Regions from separate parts of the Candidatus Symbiobacter mobilis CR genome, predicted to be linked through region 2. Evidence: predicted binding sites of a transcription regulator. Region 2 holds the regulator's gene; each other region holds the start of a gene.

Region 1 (4,706 bases), 130 kb from region 2:
ACACCAGCCCCCCCATACACAAGACCCCACCAAGAATTTTTGCGTACACCGATGCCTCCAGCTTGCTTGGCCTGCAACCCCCGTCGCAGTGTCGCGGGAAGTTTCCCATAAAAGGACTTGTGCAAAACTACCCCAGCGTCGTGATACCCACTTGCAAACCCTCATGGACTATCTGGGATAAAAAAAAGGACGGCTTGCGCCGTCCCCTTTCCCCCGCACGGAAACGGGGGAACCCTGTCCTGCCGAGGATCAGAGCGAGTAGTACATGTCGAATTCGATGGGGTGCGTAGCCATGCGCAACCGCGTGACTTCGTTCATCTTCAACTCGATGTACGCATCAAGCATCGTGTCAGTGAATACGCCCCCCTTGGTGAGGAAAGCGCGATCCTTGTCGAGGCACTCCAACGCTTGGTCCAGGCTGTGGCACACCGTCGGAATCAGCGCGTTCTCTTCGGGCGGCAGGTGGTACAGATCCTTCGTTGCAGCTTCCCCAGGGTGGATCTTGTTCTCAACCCCGTCGATCCCGGCCATCAGCAACGCGGAAAAGCCCAGGTATGGGTTCATCAGGGGGTCGGGGAAGCGTGCTTCGATCCTGCGCGCCTTGGGGTTGGCGACATAGGGGATGCGAATCGACGCCGAGCGGTTTTTGGCCGAATACGCCAGCTTGACCGGTGCCTCGAACCCGGGAACGAGCCGCTTGTAGCTGTTCGTACCGGGGTTGGTGATGGCATTGAGCGCACGGGCGTGCTTGATGATCCCGCCGATGTAGTAGAGCGCGAAATCGCTCAACCCAGCGTAGCCGTCGCCAGCAAAGAGGTTTTTGCCATCTTTCCAGACGGATTGATGCACGTGCATCCCGCTACCGTTATCCCCGACGATGGGCTTGGGCATGAACGTCGCAGTCTTGCCGTAGGCGTTGGCGACGTTGAGGACGACGTACTTGAGCACCTGCGTCCAGTCTGCACGCTCAACCAGGGTGCTGAACTTCGTGCCGATTTCGTTTTGCCCTGCGCCAGCGACTTCATGGTGGAACACCTCGACGGGAATCCCCAGCGCTTCCAGCACCTGCACCATTTCTGCGCGCATATCCTGCGTGCTGTCTACGGGCGGAACAGGGAAATACCCGCCCTTGACCGAGGGACGGTGCCCCCGGTTCCCGCCTTCGAGCTTGGCGCCGGAGTTCCAGGGCGCTTCGTACTCGTCGATCTTGAAGAAGGTACCGGACATGTCGGTGTCCCAACGGACGCTATCGAAGATGAAGAACTCAGGCTCGGGACCAAAGTAGGCAACGTCCCCGATGCCGGATGCCTTGAGGTACGCCTCGGCACGGCGGGCAATCGAACGGGGATCGCGGTCGTAGGCCTTGCCATCGCTCGGCTCGATCACGTCGCAGCTCATGAACAGCGTGGTCTCTTCGTAAAAAGGGTCGATGTTGGCCGTGTTCGGGTCAGGCATGAGTTGCATGTCCGAGGCCTCGATCCCCTTCCACCCCGCAACGGACGACCCGTCAAAAGCGTGCCCGTGGGTGAACTTGTCTTCGTCGAAATGCGAGATCGGCACGGTGACGTGCTGCTCTTTGCCACGGGTATCGGTAAACCGGAAATCCACGAACTTGACTTCGTGATCCTTCACCATCTTCATGACGTCTGCGACGGTTTTTGCCATCTATGCGCTCCTAGTGCTGTGGTTGAAAAAACCCTGACATGAAGCAGTTTCCATGCCAGAGATCCCTGCTGCAGGCGCTGCGCCACAGCCCATGGCGACCTGCTGCAAGAACCCTTTCGGGTACGAAAGCGACTGTTTTGCACCATGCAGGCAGAGTGCGCAACGATGGCGCAGCGTGCATGGTCAAGAACCAGGATTCCGGCAAACTCGATGCACCGCATACAGGCATAAGCATGGGCAATGCACCAGAATGCATCATTCATGCACCATATTGGTGCATACCGTGGCATCGTATGCCATCGACTGGGGGGCAGTGCATGGAAGATGCACGATGCATTCGTCGGGAATGCCCGCTTGCTGCAAGTACGACAACATCGCAACAAAAGCCGTGGTGACCGCCTCAGGCGCGCCTTTGACACCCAATTCGATGTGGTGCCCCCACTGCGGATGGTCGACGCTGGGTAGGCTGAATACTTTGACACCTGGAAACTCGCGCTCGATGCGATCCATCCACCCCGCCAAAGCCGCTTCCATGCCCCCACGCACGATGACCGAGCGCTCCATCCAATTTCCGACAGCGAAGTGACTGCGGTAGTACTGCTCCAACACCCATTCGGCCATCGGCCAAGCCATGACGGGGAAACCGGGAAGGAAATGCACATCCCCTACGCTGAACCCAGGAATCCTGTTGTACGGATTGGGAATGGGATGCGCCCCTTGAGGCCATGCCGCCATCTCCAGCCGTCGCCGGTTTTCCTCGGCATTGAGGTCGGCAGGCCACTTGCCAGCCTGCGCCATTTCCGCAATGCGCCCGGCAATCAGGGCACAGGCTTCAGGATGCGGAGCCAGGGGCACACCGAGTGCCCGCGCCGCACACGTCCGCGTATGGTCATCCGGGGTGGCGCCGATGCCGCCGGTGCAAAAAACGATATCCCCGGTTCCCATCACCCTTTCCAACGCCTGGGTGATGCGCAGAGGGTCATCGCCGAGCACCAGGGAATAGGACAGCCGTAGCCCCCGTGCGCGCAGCAGTTCGACAAAGTGACCAAAGTGCCGATCCTGCCGCTTTCCGCAGAGGATTTCGTCACCGATGACGATCAGCCCGACATCGGCGCCGGGCAACGCACGGGGCAGGATAGGCGACATGCTCACGCTGCCCCCTGCGCTGCCCGCACAGCCATGGCAGGCTCACCGCTGCGTTCTTGCCGCAGCGCTTCCAGCGCGGAAAGGCCGAAATGGGCAAACCACAACGAAGACAAAGCGAAGACGAAGGTGTAGAGCCAAATCGCCACCGGAACGACCACGATGATCGTCGCCAGCAATGCGCCGGAAGCCCACAGTACCCCAGGAACTGCGCCCAAATAGCCAACGATCAGGCCGATCGATAGCAGTTCGAGCCGGTGTCTGCGAAACAGTTCCGTGCGCTCTTCCCGGCTGGCGTGGATACCCAGCGCATCAAAAGCCATCACGCGGTACGTGAGCCAGCCCCAGATCAGCGGAGGCACGAGCAACACCAGCGGAGGCACCAGCCACAAGGGAACAGACAACAACAACGCTAACAAAGCCAGCGCCGTGGAACCGATCGACCAACACACGCTCTGCAGCAACGAACCACCCTTTTTGCGCTCCAAGTGGGGGAATCGCCGTGCAGCGACGAAATCGGTCAGCGAGGAGGTCATCAACAGCGCTACCAGCAACAACGCAAGAACGAGCACAACAATCGACGCAGCAAACATCACCAGCAAGGGCGCAACGACAGACACCAAGCTCACCAGCCCATGCTGCTGCAACCACTCCGATACGGATTGCACCCACGCAGATGCCGTAAGCGCCTCGCTCGCGAGGTCAAGCGCAAAGTCCCAGTACAGCGTAAAAAAACCGACGGCCAGCAACAGCATTAGCGCCAAAGGAACCAGCGAGAGGAACAACACTCTCGGTTGCATGCTGCACAACAGTGCGCGCCAGAAGGAATCGAACAGCCTAGACATTCGCCCCCCTGCACCGCTACCGGCACCCTGCTGCGCCGCCCCGAGGCCAGCACGTTGCCGGGTTTGCACCAATGCGCTTCAGCCTGCACACACCAATCGGGCTGCTTCCCGCGCTACGACGACTTCCTCGTCGGTGGGAACCACCCACACTTCGACTCGGCTGGACGGGGTATGCAGCGCAGTCACTGCGCCGCGCGGTACGGACTGGTTGCGCTCCTCGTCGATCTCGATCCCCATCCACGCCAGACCACGCACCACTTCCCTGCGCAGGGCCACGTCGTGTTCGCCGATGCCCCCGCTGAAAGTGAGGACGTCGATCCCCTGGATACAGGCCACCATGGCACCGGCTTCCCGCAGCACGCGGTAGCGGAACATCTCGACGGCCAAGCGGGCCTTGTCGCCCTGGTCGGAACGCAAAAACCGCATGTCCGCCGACGACCCGGACACGCCGAGCAGCCCGCTTTCCTTGTACAGCAGGCGCTGCATCCGGTCGTGATCCCAGCCCTGCTCCATCAGATAGAGCATCACGCCCGCATCAAGCGAACCGGTGCGGGTTCCCATCATCAGACCATCCAGGGCCGAAAAACCCATCGTCGTCGCCCGGCTTTCGCCGCCCACTGCGCCACACAAACTCGCGCCATTGCCCAGATGCGCCATCAACACCTTGCCCTTGGCACGCCCGCTGTACTGTGGCAAGGCGCCCATCACATACTGGTAGGACAGGCCATGAAAGCCATACCGGCGCAGCCCCTGTACATACAAGGATTCCGGCAGGGGGAAGCGGTAGTCGACCTCGGGCAAGGTGGCGTGGAAGGCCGTGTCAAAACACGCCACCTGCGGAACGCCCTCGAAAATGTCGGCAAAGGCGCGAATCCCTTCCAGGTTATGGGGCTGATGCAAAGGGGCCAGCGAAATCAGCACATGAAGGTCGGCCAATACTTTGGCATCGACAACCACGCTCTGCCGGTACTGCGCCCCGCCATGCACGACCCGATGCGCCACGGCGACAGGCGTCGTGTCACCGTCCAGTTCCCCCAACAAATCGCGCAACCC
Region 2 (4,706 bases):
GGTGTCCCACCCGCCAAATGCGGGCAAGATGCCCGCGCTCCCAAGAGTGGCGCTATGATTTTTGAGGTATTTCACGTTAATGCTCTCAACGTCGCGAATGTCGCAAACTACGCTCCAGCGCATCCGCAAGCTTTGCCGCTTAGGGGGGTATGCGTTCCTGCTGGCCGGGTTGGCGCCGATGGCCGGGTTGCCTGCGCTGGCTGCGCCGCCCCAGCAGGCAGAACCGGCGCCTGTAGCAGCTCGTGGCAGCGACGATCGTCGCGATGCAACGCTCCCCCGCCAGACACAACCGCTCCACATTGAAGCCCAAAGCCTGCGCTACGACGAACGGCAGCGGCGCAGCGTTTTCTCCGGTTCCGTCGTCATGACCCAAGGTCTGATCGTGCTGCGTGCCGACCGCATGGAGTTTCACGAGGACGCCCAAGGTCAGGTGCATGGCACGATGCATGGTCTCGATGGCAAGGTGGCTTCGTTCCGGCAGCACCGCGAAGGGGGCGACGAATTCGTCGAAGGCGAAGCGCAAACCATCACCTACGACGCCGTAACGACAACGGTGACGCTACGGCAGCGAGCACGCCTGCGCAAGTACCGTGGCGCCGTGTTGAGCGATGCCTTTGAAGCACAGATGATCGTCTACGACGGGGAGGCAGATCGCTTCGAACTGGTTGGGCAGCCCGCCGCTGGCCCTGCATCTGCCGTCGGATCGGGCCACGGAACCCGGGTGCGCGCCATGATCTCCCCCCGTGCTTCGGCGCCCGCCACGCCCACCCAAGCCCCCATCCTGCTGCGCAGTAGCACCGGCATCGACGCGCCGGGCCTGTAGCCACTAGCTATGGAACACACAGCTAGCGAGATGGACAGGGCAGGCGCCCATGATGCTACGCAACGTGATTCCCAGCCTTGCCGGGGACGCTTGCAGGCAGAGCATCTGCAAAAGTCCTACGGCAGCCGCAAGGCGGTGCGTGATGTGTCCTTGACGGTCTGCGAGGGCGAAGTCGTGGGCCTGTTAGGCCCCAATGGGGCGGGGAAGACGACGTCGTTTTACATGATCGTCGGGCTGGTGCGAGCCAGCGCCGGGTCCATCCGTATTGATGGGGTGTCGATCGAACGCTTGCCCATCCACCGCCGCGCGCGGCTGGGGTTGAGTTATTTGCCCCAGGAGGCATCGATCTTTCGTCGGCTCGACGTGGGGGACAACATCCGTGCGGTGCTCGAATTGCAGCACGATGCAAAGGGGCAGCCGTTCGATGATGCGACGATTGCACAGCGACTGGGCGCGTTGCTGCATGATTTGCGCATCGAACACCTCGTCGATACCCCGGCGATGGCACTGTCTGGCGGGGAACGGCGGCGCGTGGAAATTGCCCGTGCGCTGGCCACCCAGCCCCGGTTCATCCTGCTTGACGAACCCTTCGCGGGGGTCGATCCGATCGCCGTCATCGAGATACAACGTATCATCCAACTCCTCAAAAGCCGGGGAATTGGCGTGCTCATCACCGATCACAACGTGCGAGAAACGCTGGGGATTTGTGACCACGCCTACATCATCAGCGAAGGCTGCGTACTGGCGCAAGGAACCCCGACCCAGATCGTCGACGATGTCGAGGTGCGCCGCGTGTACCTGGGTGAACACTTCAAGATGTAAATGCAGCAAGGGCTTTCCCTGCGGGTGTCGCAGCATCTTGCGCTCACGCCCCAGTTGCAGCAGTCGATCCGCTTGTTACAGCTTTCGACTGCGGAGCTGGAGCAAGAGGTCGGGCAGATGCTCGAAAGCAACCCTTTCCTGGAACAGGCTGCCTCGGACGAAGCAGAGCCTGCCTCCGAGGGCGAAGCAGGGTCCCGCTCGGGTTCCAGCCAAGATGTACAGGGAACCGAGGCTCTGCCCGACGCACCCCCCAGCGATACACCAGACATTCGCCGGGACGAAGACAACGCGCTTTCCGGCACTTCCGAAGAACTGGACTGGGGAGAGGGCGCTTCCGTCGCGGTCGAAGACGGGGATTGGGGGGCTGCGGTGCATTCTGGCGACGGCGACACCGAAGCCGGGGAATGGGCCGCCAGCCTGCCCACCTTGCGGGATCATCTGCACGAGCAAGTGCTGCGGTTGCGCATCGGGGATGCAGACCGTGCAGCGCTGGGTTTTTTGATCGATTCGCTCGACGACAACGGCTACCTGGAAGACGATCCCGACGTGCTTGCGCAATCCCTAAGCCAGGGGGATGCCGATGTGGCAGAGGCACTGCGCCACCATTTCACGGTCGCATGGAACTTGTTGCGCCACCTTGATCCCATCGGCGTTGGGGCGCGCAACTTGGCGGAATGCTTGCGCTGGCAGTTGGAGGCTTTGTGGGAAGAACCCGATGAGCCGGATCGATCGGTCGTCAACGTGGCGTTGCGGTTGTGTACACAACCACTGGAATGGCTGGCGCGCAAGGATCTCAAGCGTCTTGTTGCCACAAGCCAGGCCGGGGAAGATGCCGTGCGCGCAGCCTTGGCACTTATCGCCAAGCTGGAACCCCAGCCGGGGCGGCGTTTTGCCGATGTGCGCCGAGCAGCGATCATTCCCGATGTGATCGTCGTTCGCAAAATGGCGGAGGGAACGGTTGCGGGGTCGATCCGTTTTGAAGTGCAGCTCAACCCGGAAGTCGTGCCGCAATTGCGCATCCATTCCTTGTATGCCCAGGCATTGCGCAGCCACAGGACGGGGGTTCGGGACGATGGCGGCGTGCGCGGCCTGGAAAAATGCCTGCAAGAAGCACGCTGGTTCGTCAAGAACGTGCAGCAGCGTTTCGAGACGATCTTGCGCGTTAGCCGGGCCATCGTCGAACACCAGAAAGGGTTCTTGTTGCACGGGGAGCTGGCCATGCGCCCGCTGATCTTGCGCGATATTGCCGATGAACTGGGCCTGCACGAGTCGACGATCAGCCGGGTGACCAATGCCAAATACATCGCCACCCCCCAGGGCACCTTCGAGCTGAAGCACTTTTTCGGCTCCGGGCTGGGAACCCAATCGGGGAGTAGCGCTTCGAGCACGGCCGTGCGTGCGCTCATCAAGCAATGGATTGCCGAAGAAAACCCCGCCGCACCGTTGAGTGACGGCCAAATTGCCGATCAATTGCAGGAACGGGGCATTGCCTGCGCACGCCGCACGGTCGCGAAGTACCGCGAAGGGCTACACATTCCCCCAGCGCCGCAGCGCAAGCCTTGGTAGAACTGCAGGGGCGACGGCAGTCGCGATGGCTGGGTTGCGCGCAACCCAGGTAGCTCAACCCAGACGGGCTTGGGCCTGGGCAGACGGATGGCTGGCCGTGCCGGTGTTTTCCAGCCAATGGCGTACCCGCGCCGCATCGCCGATCCGCGACAGTTTGCCTGCGGAATCCAGGAACACCATGATCAATGCCCGCCCGGCGACTCTCACTTGCATGACCAGGCATTGGCCTGCTTCGGCGATGTACCCGGTCTTTTGGAGTCCGATGTTCCAGGAAGGGTTTTTGACCAGGCGATTCGTGTTGTGGTACTCCAGCACGCGGTTCCCCACTTCCACATAGTGGCGGGGGGACGTGGTGAGCTGCCGCAGTAGCGGCTGCTGGTGCGCGTTATCGACGAGCTTGACCAGGTCATGCGCGCTGGATTGGTTCCGGCTGGAGAGACCCGTAGGTTCGACGAAGCTGGTGTCACGCATGCCCAGTCGCTGCGCTTTTTCGTTCATCTTGACTACGAAAGCGGGGACACCACCGGGGGTAGTACGCGCCAGCGCGTGGGCCGCACGGTTCTCGCTGGACATCAACGCCAGGTGCAGCAGCTCGCCCCGGGTGAGTTCCGCGCCCACCACGAGCCGGGAAGACGTACCTTTTACCGTATCGTTATCTTCTTCGGTAATGGTGATTCGTTCTTGCATGGGCAAGTGGGCATCAAGCAGCACCAGTGCAGTCATCAGCTTGGTCAGCGATGCAATGGGCAATACCGCTGCATCGTTTTTGCGCAGCAGGACTTCATTCGTGTGCTGGTCAACGACCAGAGCGACCGAGGACTTCAGCTCGGGCACCATCGAGTCCACGACGGCATCGGTCACGGTCACCAAGTGCGCTGTGTCTGGAGGGGGGGCGGCTGCGGGGGCCACCGGCAGTGCAGGCGCCGCCAGCGCGGGAACCTGGGGTGTCGTCAGGGTGGCTGGCTTGGGCTGGGCCATTCCCTTGCGGGCGGCTGCGGCAACCATGGGAGCGCGGGCAGCAGCGGGACGACGCACTGATGTATGCACCGACGTCTGTACCGCAGGCCGCAACACGGCGGCTGCCTGCGGCACCCGTGCCCGCTTGGCCACGAGGGGTTTTTTGGACGCCGCCACCGCAACGCGAACAGCATGGTTGGGCTTGTTCTGGGCTTGGGCGAGGGTTTTTTTTGCCGTCTTTGGGCCTATTTGTTTGCGTGTCTGTGGAGTACTCGTCTGTGGAGTACCGGCCAGTTTTTTCCCAGCCAGTTTTTTGCCTGCAAGATTGCGTGCCTTGGTTTGGGCCAATGCCTGGGCTTTGGCTTTAGCCTTGGTTCCTGCCGTAGCTTTGGCTTGGGGTTGCGCCTTAGCCTTCTTTGCCTTGGCAGTGCCCGGGGCAGGCACGGCAGACTTGCTGGCGGACTTGTGAGCAGGGCGCGCAGAGGGGTTTGCAGCCAGGGCAAAACCCTGCGTGCCACAAACCAGCCCCAGGATGAGC
Region 3 (4,706 bases), 1.3 Mb from region 2:
CACCAAATAGTTCTCGAAATGCGTGCAAGGTCGCGTCCTGTTTTACTACAACGGACCAATAATAATGCCCCAATTCGTGACGAAAATGCCCCAGTAACGTGCGATACGGTTCATGCATACATTGCTGTGTGGCAATTCGATAACTATCGTCGGCTTCCGCAACATTGATCGTCACAACACCATTTGCATGACCTGTATAAACAAAGTCTAACGCAGAATCAGGATTCGAGCGTTGATCTTCCAAAAAATCAAATAACAGCGATAGTGATTCAGAGTGCAGTTGCGATGTAGACTGCGCATTATGAGACTGACCATTTTGAGACTGCCCATTTTTTGGTTGTTGTGGCAATAGTATTCGATCTGGAATTGCCAAATGCAAACGCAACAACGTATAAAAAGCGCGGCGTTTGGTAACTTCCAATTTTTCCCATCGCCGCCAATTATTTTCTTTATTCAAATTTGGCACAATGCGCGTCAATCGGCACGCGATGCATTGTGGATTGGAGTCACTTTCATGAATCAGCCAATTACATTGCAACGATTCATAATTTGAACAAAATCGATAACCCGTTTGCGTGAACGGATTGATGAACAATTGCTGCTTGGGTACAAACCCTAACGAATTGTTGCAAACATTACAAAATCGATTCTCAAAGAAAATTTCGTTGCCGCAATCGCAGTGAAATCGTTTCATGCAGTTAGATGATTAAAAAACCACGTTTGTGCAATACGCTGATGTAGCGCATTGAAATCGCTCTGTAATTTGTCAAAAATATGCCGCAGTTGCAGTGGTGTATGTTGCGCGATATTGACTGCCAATACATTCTCTTCGAGCATATCAATTTGTGTAATCAAACAGGAAGAATGGGGCAGTTTTTTTATACAACTTTCAATTTCGTGCAAACAATGATGTACCGCCGCTGAAAAATCAGCATTTTTCAACAAAAAATCCAAAACATCTTGCCCCGTAATGCGTCGGCGAACTTGTTTGCGATACATGAGCAGCGCGCTGAGCGATTTTAACACATTGATCCACAACATACTTTCGTATTCACGCATTGTTTGTGAACGATTTTCAGCCAGTAACACCGTGCCGAAATCCATAATTCTTGTAGTCATATCGGCACGTTCAATATTTCTTCCCAAACAAATAAAACGGTAACTATCATTACGGCTCATCGCGCCAGCAAGAAATCCTGTAAAACGCTGGCAGCCCTGCATAATTTGTTGTAAAAAAATGGCTCGCCCGCGCCGATTGGATAAATTTTCCAAATTATTTATGGCGTACAAATACATCTCATTGACTTGTTCCCATGCTTCGTCTGGCATCGAATCCCGGCTCGTTCGTATATTTTCTCGCGCAAACGACAATGACGATAACAACGAACTGGTATTCACCGAATCAGCAAGCAAAAAACGAATCACGTTTTGTTCACTAGGATTTTTGAAACGGTGATAAAACGCTTCTTCCACACCGCATATATTTAATAAATTATGCCAGCCTACTTCAATACCATAAGGCAGGTCGTAAATCAAATTCATCGTTGCATTGATTAAACGTGCGGTATTTTCAGTACGTTCTAAATAACGCGCAAGCCAATACAGTCTCTCTGCGGTTTTCGATAACATCTTACTGCTCCATATTGATAATCCACGTGTCTTTACTTCCGCCGCCTTGTGAAGAATTCACAACCAGTGAACCCTTGCGCAATGCAACGCGCGTCAGCCCCCCTGCTGTCACAAAGCTGTTTTCACCTTGCAAAATAAACGGGCGCAAATCGATGTGGCGCGGCTCCAAATGGTCATGGCAAAGAGTAGGACAAGTGGATAACGCAAGCGTTGGCTGCGCGATGTAATTGCGTGGATTTTCTTTGATCAATTGGCCAAATTGTGCAAGCTCTTTTTTTGTCGCTTGCGTACCAATCAACATTCCATAACCGCCTGATTCATTGGCTGGTTTGACAACCAATTCTGACAGATGCGCCAAAACGTAGGCGCGCTGTTCCTTATTGCTACATAAATAAGTAGGTACATTTGGCAATAATGGCTGTTCATGCAAATAATACTGGATCATTTGCGGAACATACGCATACACGACCTTGTCATCCGCAACGCCTGCACCGGGTGCATTGGCAATCGCCACATTGCCTGCTTTCCACGCACGCATCAAGCCTGTAACGCCAAGCAAAGAATCTTTGTGGAATACTTCAGGATCCAAGAATAAATCATCAATTCTCCGATAAATGACATCTACTTTTTCCAGTCCTTCTATCGTTTTCATGTAAACACAGTCGTCTTTTTGCACTACCAAATCACTTCCCTCGACCAGTTCTACGCCCATTTGCTGCGCCAAAAAAGCGTGCTCAAAATAAGCAGAATTATAAATTCCTGGCGTCAGAACCACAATTTGCGGATGGTCGATTTCTGAAAGTGAATTCAGCATTTCAAAAAGCTGTGATGGATAATCATCTACAGGCATGACGTTCAAATTGTGCAGCAATTCTGGAAAAACGCGCTTGGTAATCACGCGATTTTCAATCATGTATGAAACGCCAGAAGGAACGCGCAAATTGTCTTCTAATACATACACCACCCCATCGCCGCCACGCACCAAATCACTGCCACAGATGTTGGCCCATATTTCAAATTTTGGCGTAATCCCCACGCATTCACGGCGAAAATTACTCGAACTCAAAATCAATTCTGCTGGAACGAACCCGTCTTTGATAATTGATTGCGAGTTATATACGTCGTTAATAAAACAATTCAAGGCTTTCAAACGCTGCTGCAAACCTGCTTCAATACGCTTCCATTCCTGAAATTCAATCAGGCGCGGAATAATATCAAACGGCCAAGCGCGGTCTATATTTCCTGTATCGCTGTATACAGTAAAAGTGATGCCCATTTCCAGAATGGCCGCATCCGCAGCGGCGCGACGATTCTTCAATGCGTCAACGCCCAAATTTTGCAAATAGTCACACAACGTTTCGCATATAGGACGTGCATGACGTTGTGCAGAGAGCATTTCATCAAATGTTTTCTCTGCATCATAATGGTCCCAAATCGAGTGTTTTGTCATAATCTTACATTCCTCTCAGTGGAACGCGCCCGAGTGTGCTGCTGGCAGCGCATCCGGGTAGGCGCGACGACGACGCAGGCGACTGCCGTCGCTCATACATCAGTCGCTAATACATTATGAAGACGTACGCGAAACCGCACCTGCATCTTGATACCCACTTGCCGTCCTGTTATGTTCTATCTTCGTGGGTATGCCTACTGAAATTGGTTCTTAGGCTTGACGGCGGGTTCTGGACAGTTGCATCGCCAATCCACACACAATAACGGATACGCAAAAAACGTGCCAATGGAATGGTTGCTGCCAAAATGCTACGGTTTTGGTGCGTCGGTAACACCGATAACAGGGACGATAAGAGCGTCGGTCCTCTCTACCGAGCTTTTCCTGCGCAGTCGCATTGCTTACCAACGGCGGGTGCGCACGGTATCGCAGTAATCGGAACCGGTGGAGGCAATCCACTGCACCGCAGTGCGAAGACTGCTAGTCAGCCGAGTTTGCCTAGACTGCCTGCTCCACAGCAGGGCAGTATTGGTGCAGTAGGCATTGCTCCATGGCCCATGCGACGATGCACAGCACCATGTTGAGTACATCCCCCATCGCGCTGTATGACATAGCGCAGTCTTTTGGGTACAAACTGCACCCACTGACGTTCTCAGTGACCGTCATTTCGGGAAGTGCAGCGATGGAATTATCTGCATTGTGCAGAAATCAGCCTGGTGTCACGGAAGTTGGTTATTTTCTCTTGAGAGCGAATGAAAAAGCGCATAACAAACTCTTGGATCTTGTGAAAGTTCTGCAAAACCAAAGCGCTTGACGTTGAGTTCTTCAAAATCAAACTTTTTGTGCAGCTCATCGATAATCCAATAACCCATCGACCATTCATGAAAGAGCCTCGATTTTGTCAAACCTTTGAGGATCGTTTTCATATTTTTATGTCTACCATCTTGAGAGATTTTCAATAACAGCGAATCTACAATCTCCTTTCTCCCCTCAAGCAACTGCAAAAAATAGCCCTTTTCATAAAGCAGATAGCCTGTGATTCCGTGCGTACTGTTGAATTTTCTAGATTGTTGTACCAGCGATTCTATGGTGTGCCTATCCATGGCATCCACTGCTTCACTAACGTACATCGCAGTAAAGATATCGCTGTTTTCTGATGCGATCAAATTTTGATTTTCAAGCGCTTGCACAAATTGTCCGAATGCCAGTGGCTTATAAAAATAGTACCCTTGTATATAATCCACTCCGTTGGCTCGTAACTCAAAAAGCTGTAGCTCACTTTCGACACCCTCTGCGACAGTCTTTTTCCCAAGATTTTTGGCCATTTTGATGATGGTGGAGGTGACGAGCTTGCTATTTTCATGTTGATCAAGCCCATCGACAAACTCTTTATCTATCTTGATGTGCGAAATGGGCAATCGCAAAAGCTGTGCAAATGAGGAGTAGCCCGTCCCAAAATCATCGACTGCGATACTCATGCCGAGCTTACGCAACCCCTCTAATGTGGATATGTTTTTCTCCACATTGCTCATAATGGAGGTCTCGGTAATCTCCAAGAGTACTTTGGATGCATCCGCCCCCTCTTTTTGCAAAATTTCTCGAAAATCCTCCACTATGGTATTGCTATCAA
Region 4 (4,706 bases), 1.1 Mb from region 2:
GGAATGGATCGTCACGCTCAACACGCAAGAATCTGCGGAACCCCTGGCATCGTTGGAGGCAGCGGCCTTCCCATGGCCGGTGACAGTGCTGCGCAATCCCACCCCCAAGGGCTTTGGCGCCAACCACAACCAGGCTTTTGCGCGGGCGCAAGGCGCCTATTTCTGCGTACTCAACCCCGACATTCGCCTGCACGACTGCCCCTGGCCCGCCTTGCTGCAAGCTATGCAGCAGGATAGTGTGGGCGTGGTGGCCCCGGTCGTCGTAGGGCCTACGGGGGAACTGGAAGACAGCGCGCGGCGTTTCCCCACATGGAGCATGCTGGCGCGCAAGCTGCTGGGGATGCATCGGCGCATCGACTATGTGCTGACTGAGGATCGCGCCCAAAGGGAGGGCGATGTCAAAGGGGGATGCCGCACCCAAGGGGGCGCAAACATCGACGCCAAAGTGGGCATCGAGGTGGATTGGGTCGCCGGGATGTTCCAGCTTTTCCGCCGCGAGGTGTATGCCCGTATGGGCGGCTTCGACGAACGGTTCTTTTTGTATTACGAAGACGTCGACTTGTGTGCGCGGATGGCCCTTGCCGGGCTACGCGCCATCGTTTGCACTGCAAGCCGTGTAGAGCATCATGCCCAACGCGCCAGCCACCGCCAGTTGCGGTACCTGCGCTGGCATGTGCATAGCGTACTGCGGTTTTTGTGTTCGGACGTGTACCGCAAGCTGGGGCAACGACGACAGGATGGGCAGCTAGGACGACAGACATGACAACAGGAATGACGGTACTTGTGACCGGGGCCAACGGATGGATTGGGCAGGCGCTGTGCGCACGGCTGCGCCGGGAAGGGGTAGACGTCCGGGCGGCAATACGGAAGGAAGGGGCGGGAACGAGGACGGGGGTGGAGACGGGAGTGGAGACGAGATACATCATCGTCGGCGACATAGGGGCAGACACCGATTGGTCACCTGCGCTGGCAGGGGTGGATACCGTCGTACATCTGGCGGCGCGCGTCCACCAGATGCGGGAGACGGCGCCAGACCCGCTCGCCGCGTACCGCCAAACCAATGTCGACGCCACGCGCAAGCTGGTACGGGATGCAGCACGCTGTGGGGTGCGTCGCTTCGTGTTCCTGAGTTCGGTCAAGGTGATGGGCGAGTGCAGCCCTGTGGGCCAGCCTTTCCGCGAAGCCGATATGCCCCAGCCCCAAGACCACTACGGACGCAGCAAGTTCGAAGCCGAAACAGCGCTTTGGCAAGAAGCCGGGGCGATGGAAGCCGTCGTGCTGCGGCCCCCGCTGGTATACGGGCCTGGAGTGCGCGCCAACTTTGCCGCGTTGCTACGCGCAGTGCGGCAGGGATGGCCGTTACCCGTAGGCAGCGTGGACGCACGGCGCAGCCTGGTGGCGCTGGACAACCTCGTCGATGCCCTGTGCGTGGCCATGCGGCACCCTCGCGCCGCCGGGGAGGTGTTTTTCGTCAGCGATGGACAGGATTTGTCGGTGGCCGACCTGGTACGAATGCTGGCGCAGGCCATGCACCGCGCCCCACGCATCGTTCCCGTTCCTGTGGAGTTGTTGCACTGCGCGGGATGGTGTGCGGGCAAGGCAGCGGCGGTGGAACGGCTGTGCTCCCCCTTGCAGGTGGACAGCACCAAACTGCGAACCATGCTGGGGTGGATACCTCCGCTAAGCCTGGAAGAAGGATTGCGCCAAACCGTGGAGGGAACGGAATGAAGCGGCTGTTCGACATCATGCTGGCCCTGGTTGCCGGGACGATCCTGGCCATACCGATGTTGGCCATCGCGCTGGCAGTGCGATGGACGTCCCCAGGGCCGGTGCTGTATTGGTCGGATCGGGTGGGGCGGGACAACCGGCTTTTTCGGATGCCCAAATTCCGCAGCATGCGTACCGATACCCCGGCGGTGGCCACGCATTTGCTTCCCAACCCCCAAGACTATGTGACCCCGCTGGGGAGGTGGCTGCGCAAAACCAGCCTCGACGAATTGCCGCAACTCTGGAGCATTCTGCGTGGAGAGATGAGTGTCGTCGGCCCCAGGCCAGCTTTATTCAACCAAGAAGACTTGATCGCCTTACGCACTGCGGCAGGAGTACACCGTTTGACGCCCGGTTTGACGGGGTGGGCGCAAATCCATGGCCGGGACGAATTGCCCATTCCGGAAAAGGTGCGGCTCGATGCCGAATACGCCAGCCGCCGCACGTTCCGGCTTGACCTCTGGATCCTGTTCCAGACAGTCGGCAAAGTGCTACGGCGGGAAAACGTCGCGCATTGAGGCGGCTCGGGGCCTACGAACCATGGTCGTTTTGGCGTTGTAAGAGCGACGGGAGTCGCAATACAGGCTCTTGGTCAAAACGGATCGGTTTTGCCGGTACAGCAGTTCCTAGATTTCGCCACGCAGCATCCGAGCTACGGGCATACATCGCGCCATGACAAAAAACGGCAGTTTGGGGGGGCGCTGACAAAAATTGTCAGTATCCGGTCGATGGAAGTGACAGTTTGCGTCCCCGAATGCCCGATTTGCCCCCAACGACCCCCTATTGCCCCGTCGAAATGCCCTGGCACGGTTCCTGCTGTATCTCTGGCGGTGCCGCTGTGGCCCAATCCACTTTCTAGGAGTTAATCATGAACCGTTCCATGCAAAAGGGCTTTACCCTAATCGAACTGATGATCGTCGTCGCCATCATCGGCATTCTGGCTGCTGTCGCGCTGCCTGCGTACCAGGAATACACGAAGAAAGCCAAGTTCAGCGAAGTCATCTTGGCGACCTCTGCAGCGAAGGTAGCTGTGGAACTTTGTGCGCAAGATCAGAATGGCCTGACGAACTGTACCGCTGGAAACAACAATGTCCCTGGCAATGCCGGTGCATCAGGCAACGTAGCCTCGGTCGCCGTCGGGGCAAGTGGTGTGATCACTGCGACAGCCATTGGATCCAATGGTCTCAACGGCGAGAACTACATATTGACCCCCACTTACACCAGTGGCAAGGTAACTTGGGTTGTCAGTGGCTCTTGCGCTGCTGCCAACCTGTGCAAAGCAGGCTAATTGACTCTTAGCGTTGACGAAGCGCAGCCCCTCTCGCAGGGGCTTTTTTATTGCCGGAATCCGGTTCCAGAAGCATCCAGATTCCGGCCATATTCCCGATTGGCCGAACCGATATGCGCACTTTTCTAAAAGCCGTCTTGCCCTTGGCTTTGCTGTGTGCCGCCACGGTGGGGTTGTACGCGGCATTCCTATCGAATGCCCTGTTTTTCGACGACTGGAATTTTTTTCGGACTACTAAGCTGGGTCAGCCCGCCCTGTTTACCACCCCTGGGCCGTGGTACGAATTGCGGGGGCTGCCTTATGCCACCTTCCTCTGGACGCAAGCGTGGTGGGGCGCGGAGGTGCGTTCCCACCGGATCGTGCAACTGTCGCTGCACGTAGCGGTGGTGTGTGCTCTGTACTGGCTACTGGCGCATTTGTTTGCGTTGGCACAAGTGGAGGGCAGGGAACGGCCATTCCCACCTCGAGTCGTGGCCTTCCTTGGAGCACTATGGTTCGCGTTGCACCCTGTGGCAACCTACGCTGCGGGGTATCTAGTGCAACGGACAGTCCTGATGTCCACGTTCTTTGCATTGCTGGCGATGCTGGCCTATACCTGGGGCAGCGTCCAGGAACGTCGCTGGGGGTTGTGGATGGCGGTCCTGTTGTACGCAATGGCTGTGTATTCCAAGGAACATGCAGTGTTGTTGCCCGCAGTGCTGGTGGCGCTGACTGCGTGGTTGCACACTGATTGGATTGCGCGGATGCGGGCGCGCTGGCCGGTTTTTGTTGCCATGGCGTTGATTGCAGCCTGGGCAGTATGGGGGCGAACTTGGCTGCTGGCCACTGCGTACGAAGAGCGCGTAACAGACGTTTTTCCAGACCTTGGCCTAGCTTACCCCCTGAGCGTACTCACCCAGTCTTGGTTGTTTTTCAAATATCTGTTCCTGTGGCTCTTTCCCAATACCCAGTGGATGTCGATCGACATGCGGGAATACTTTGCTTCGGCAGTATGGTCACCATACCTGCTGGCTCTGGTGGCCTACCTGGCATGGGGTGGCATGGGGGCATGGCTGTTATTGCGTAGGGGTGTGGTGGGTCTGGTGGGCCTGGGGATGTTGTTTCCCTGGCTCCTGTTCGGCACCGAGTTTTCCACCGTGCGGATGCAGGAAGTGTTTGTGCTGTATCGCGGCTACTTGTGGATGCCTGGAGTATTTTTGGCACTCGGGTGGGTGGCAACCAGGATGCGATTGCGCGTCATCATCGCGATGGGTCTCGTCGTCGCCCTAACGTTGGTTCCCCTGTCGATGGAACGGCTGGTGACCTGTTCCCACTTGGTGATGGTATGGAGTGATGCAGAACGACTCGTGCGTGATCGTCCACTGGTTCCCGGGGCGTACCGCATCCACTACAACTTGGGTAGGGAGCTGATTCCTGTCAACAACTTCCAGGAAGCGATGCATCACCTACGCATCGCCATCTTGCTCCGGGAAAACATGTGGCCAGCGTGGATCAATCTCGGTGTGACGTACTCCATATTGAAGGAAAACACCAAGGCAGTGACGGCCTTCAATATCGCCATGCGTATCGTGGAAGATTTGCACGAACCGCCCAATGGGATCATCCATCATGGCCGCGCCCAAGCCTACGAGGCCCTGGGCAAGCGCGAGGA

Evidence for each region. The regulator sigma-54, encoded in region 2, starts transcription at its own class of promoters, with help from an activator protein. The targets are predictions, from matches to a motif close to TGGCANGNAANCTGCTTT.
Region 1: glnA (type I glutamate--ammonia ligase) is a predicted target of sigma-54. The motif match lies at 1,706-1,723, and genes of this name have one in related genera.
Region 3: CENROD_RS08780 (circularly permuted type 2 ATP-grasp protein) is a predicted target of sigma-54. The motif match lies at 3,347-3,364, and genes of this name have one in related genera.
Region 4: CENROD_RS07990 (pilin) is a predicted target of sigma-54. The motif match lies at 2,570-2,587, and genes of this name have one in related genera.

Annotation. Positions count from the first base shown of each region.
Region 1 is NC_022576.1:971,383-976,088, forward strand. Features, by position in the region: gene CENROD_RS04010 (hypothetical protein) at 1-16, opposite strand, end outside; gene glnA (type I glutamate--ammonia ligase) at 250-1,665, opposite strand; gene CENROD_RS04020 (competence/damage-inducible protein A) at 1,921-2,811, opposite strand; gene CENROD_RS04025 (EI24 domain-containing protein) at 2,814-3,653, opposite strand; gene CENROD_RS04030 (acetate/propionate family kinase) at 3,732-4,706, opposite strand, start outside.
Region 2 is NC_022576.1:846,335-851,040, reverse strand. Features, by position in the region: gene lptA (lipopolysaccharide transport periplasmic protein LptA) at 98-823, shown strand; gene lptB (LPS export ABC transporter ATP-binding protein) at 854-1,645, shown strand; gene rpoN (RNA polymerase factor sigma-54) at 1,646-3,211, shown strand; gene pbpG (D-alanyl-D-alanine endopeptidase) at 3,266-4,345, opposite strand.
Region 3 is NC_022576.1:2,143,410-2,148,115, reverse strand. Features, by position in the region: gene CENROD_RS13140 (zinc-binding metallopeptidase family protein) at 1-694, opposite strand, end outside; gene CENROD_RS08785 (alpha-E domain-containing protein) at 691-1,629, opposite strand; gene CENROD_RS08780 (circularly permuted type 2 ATP-grasp protein) at 1,631-3,079, opposite strand; gene CENROD_RS08775 (EAL domain-containing protein) at 3,796-4,706, opposite strand, start outside.
Region 4 is NC_022576.1:1,937,939-1,942,644, forward strand. Features, by position in the region: gene CENROD_RS07975 (glycosyltransferase) at 1-763, shown strand, start outside; gene CENROD_RS07980 (UDP-glucose 4-epimerase family protein) at 760-1,728, shown strand; gene CENROD_RS07985 (sugar transferase) at 1,725-2,285, shown strand; gene CENROD_RS07990 (pilin) at 2,636-3,055, shown strand; gene CENROD_RS07995 (tetratricopeptide repeat protein) at 3,169-4,706, shown strand, end outside.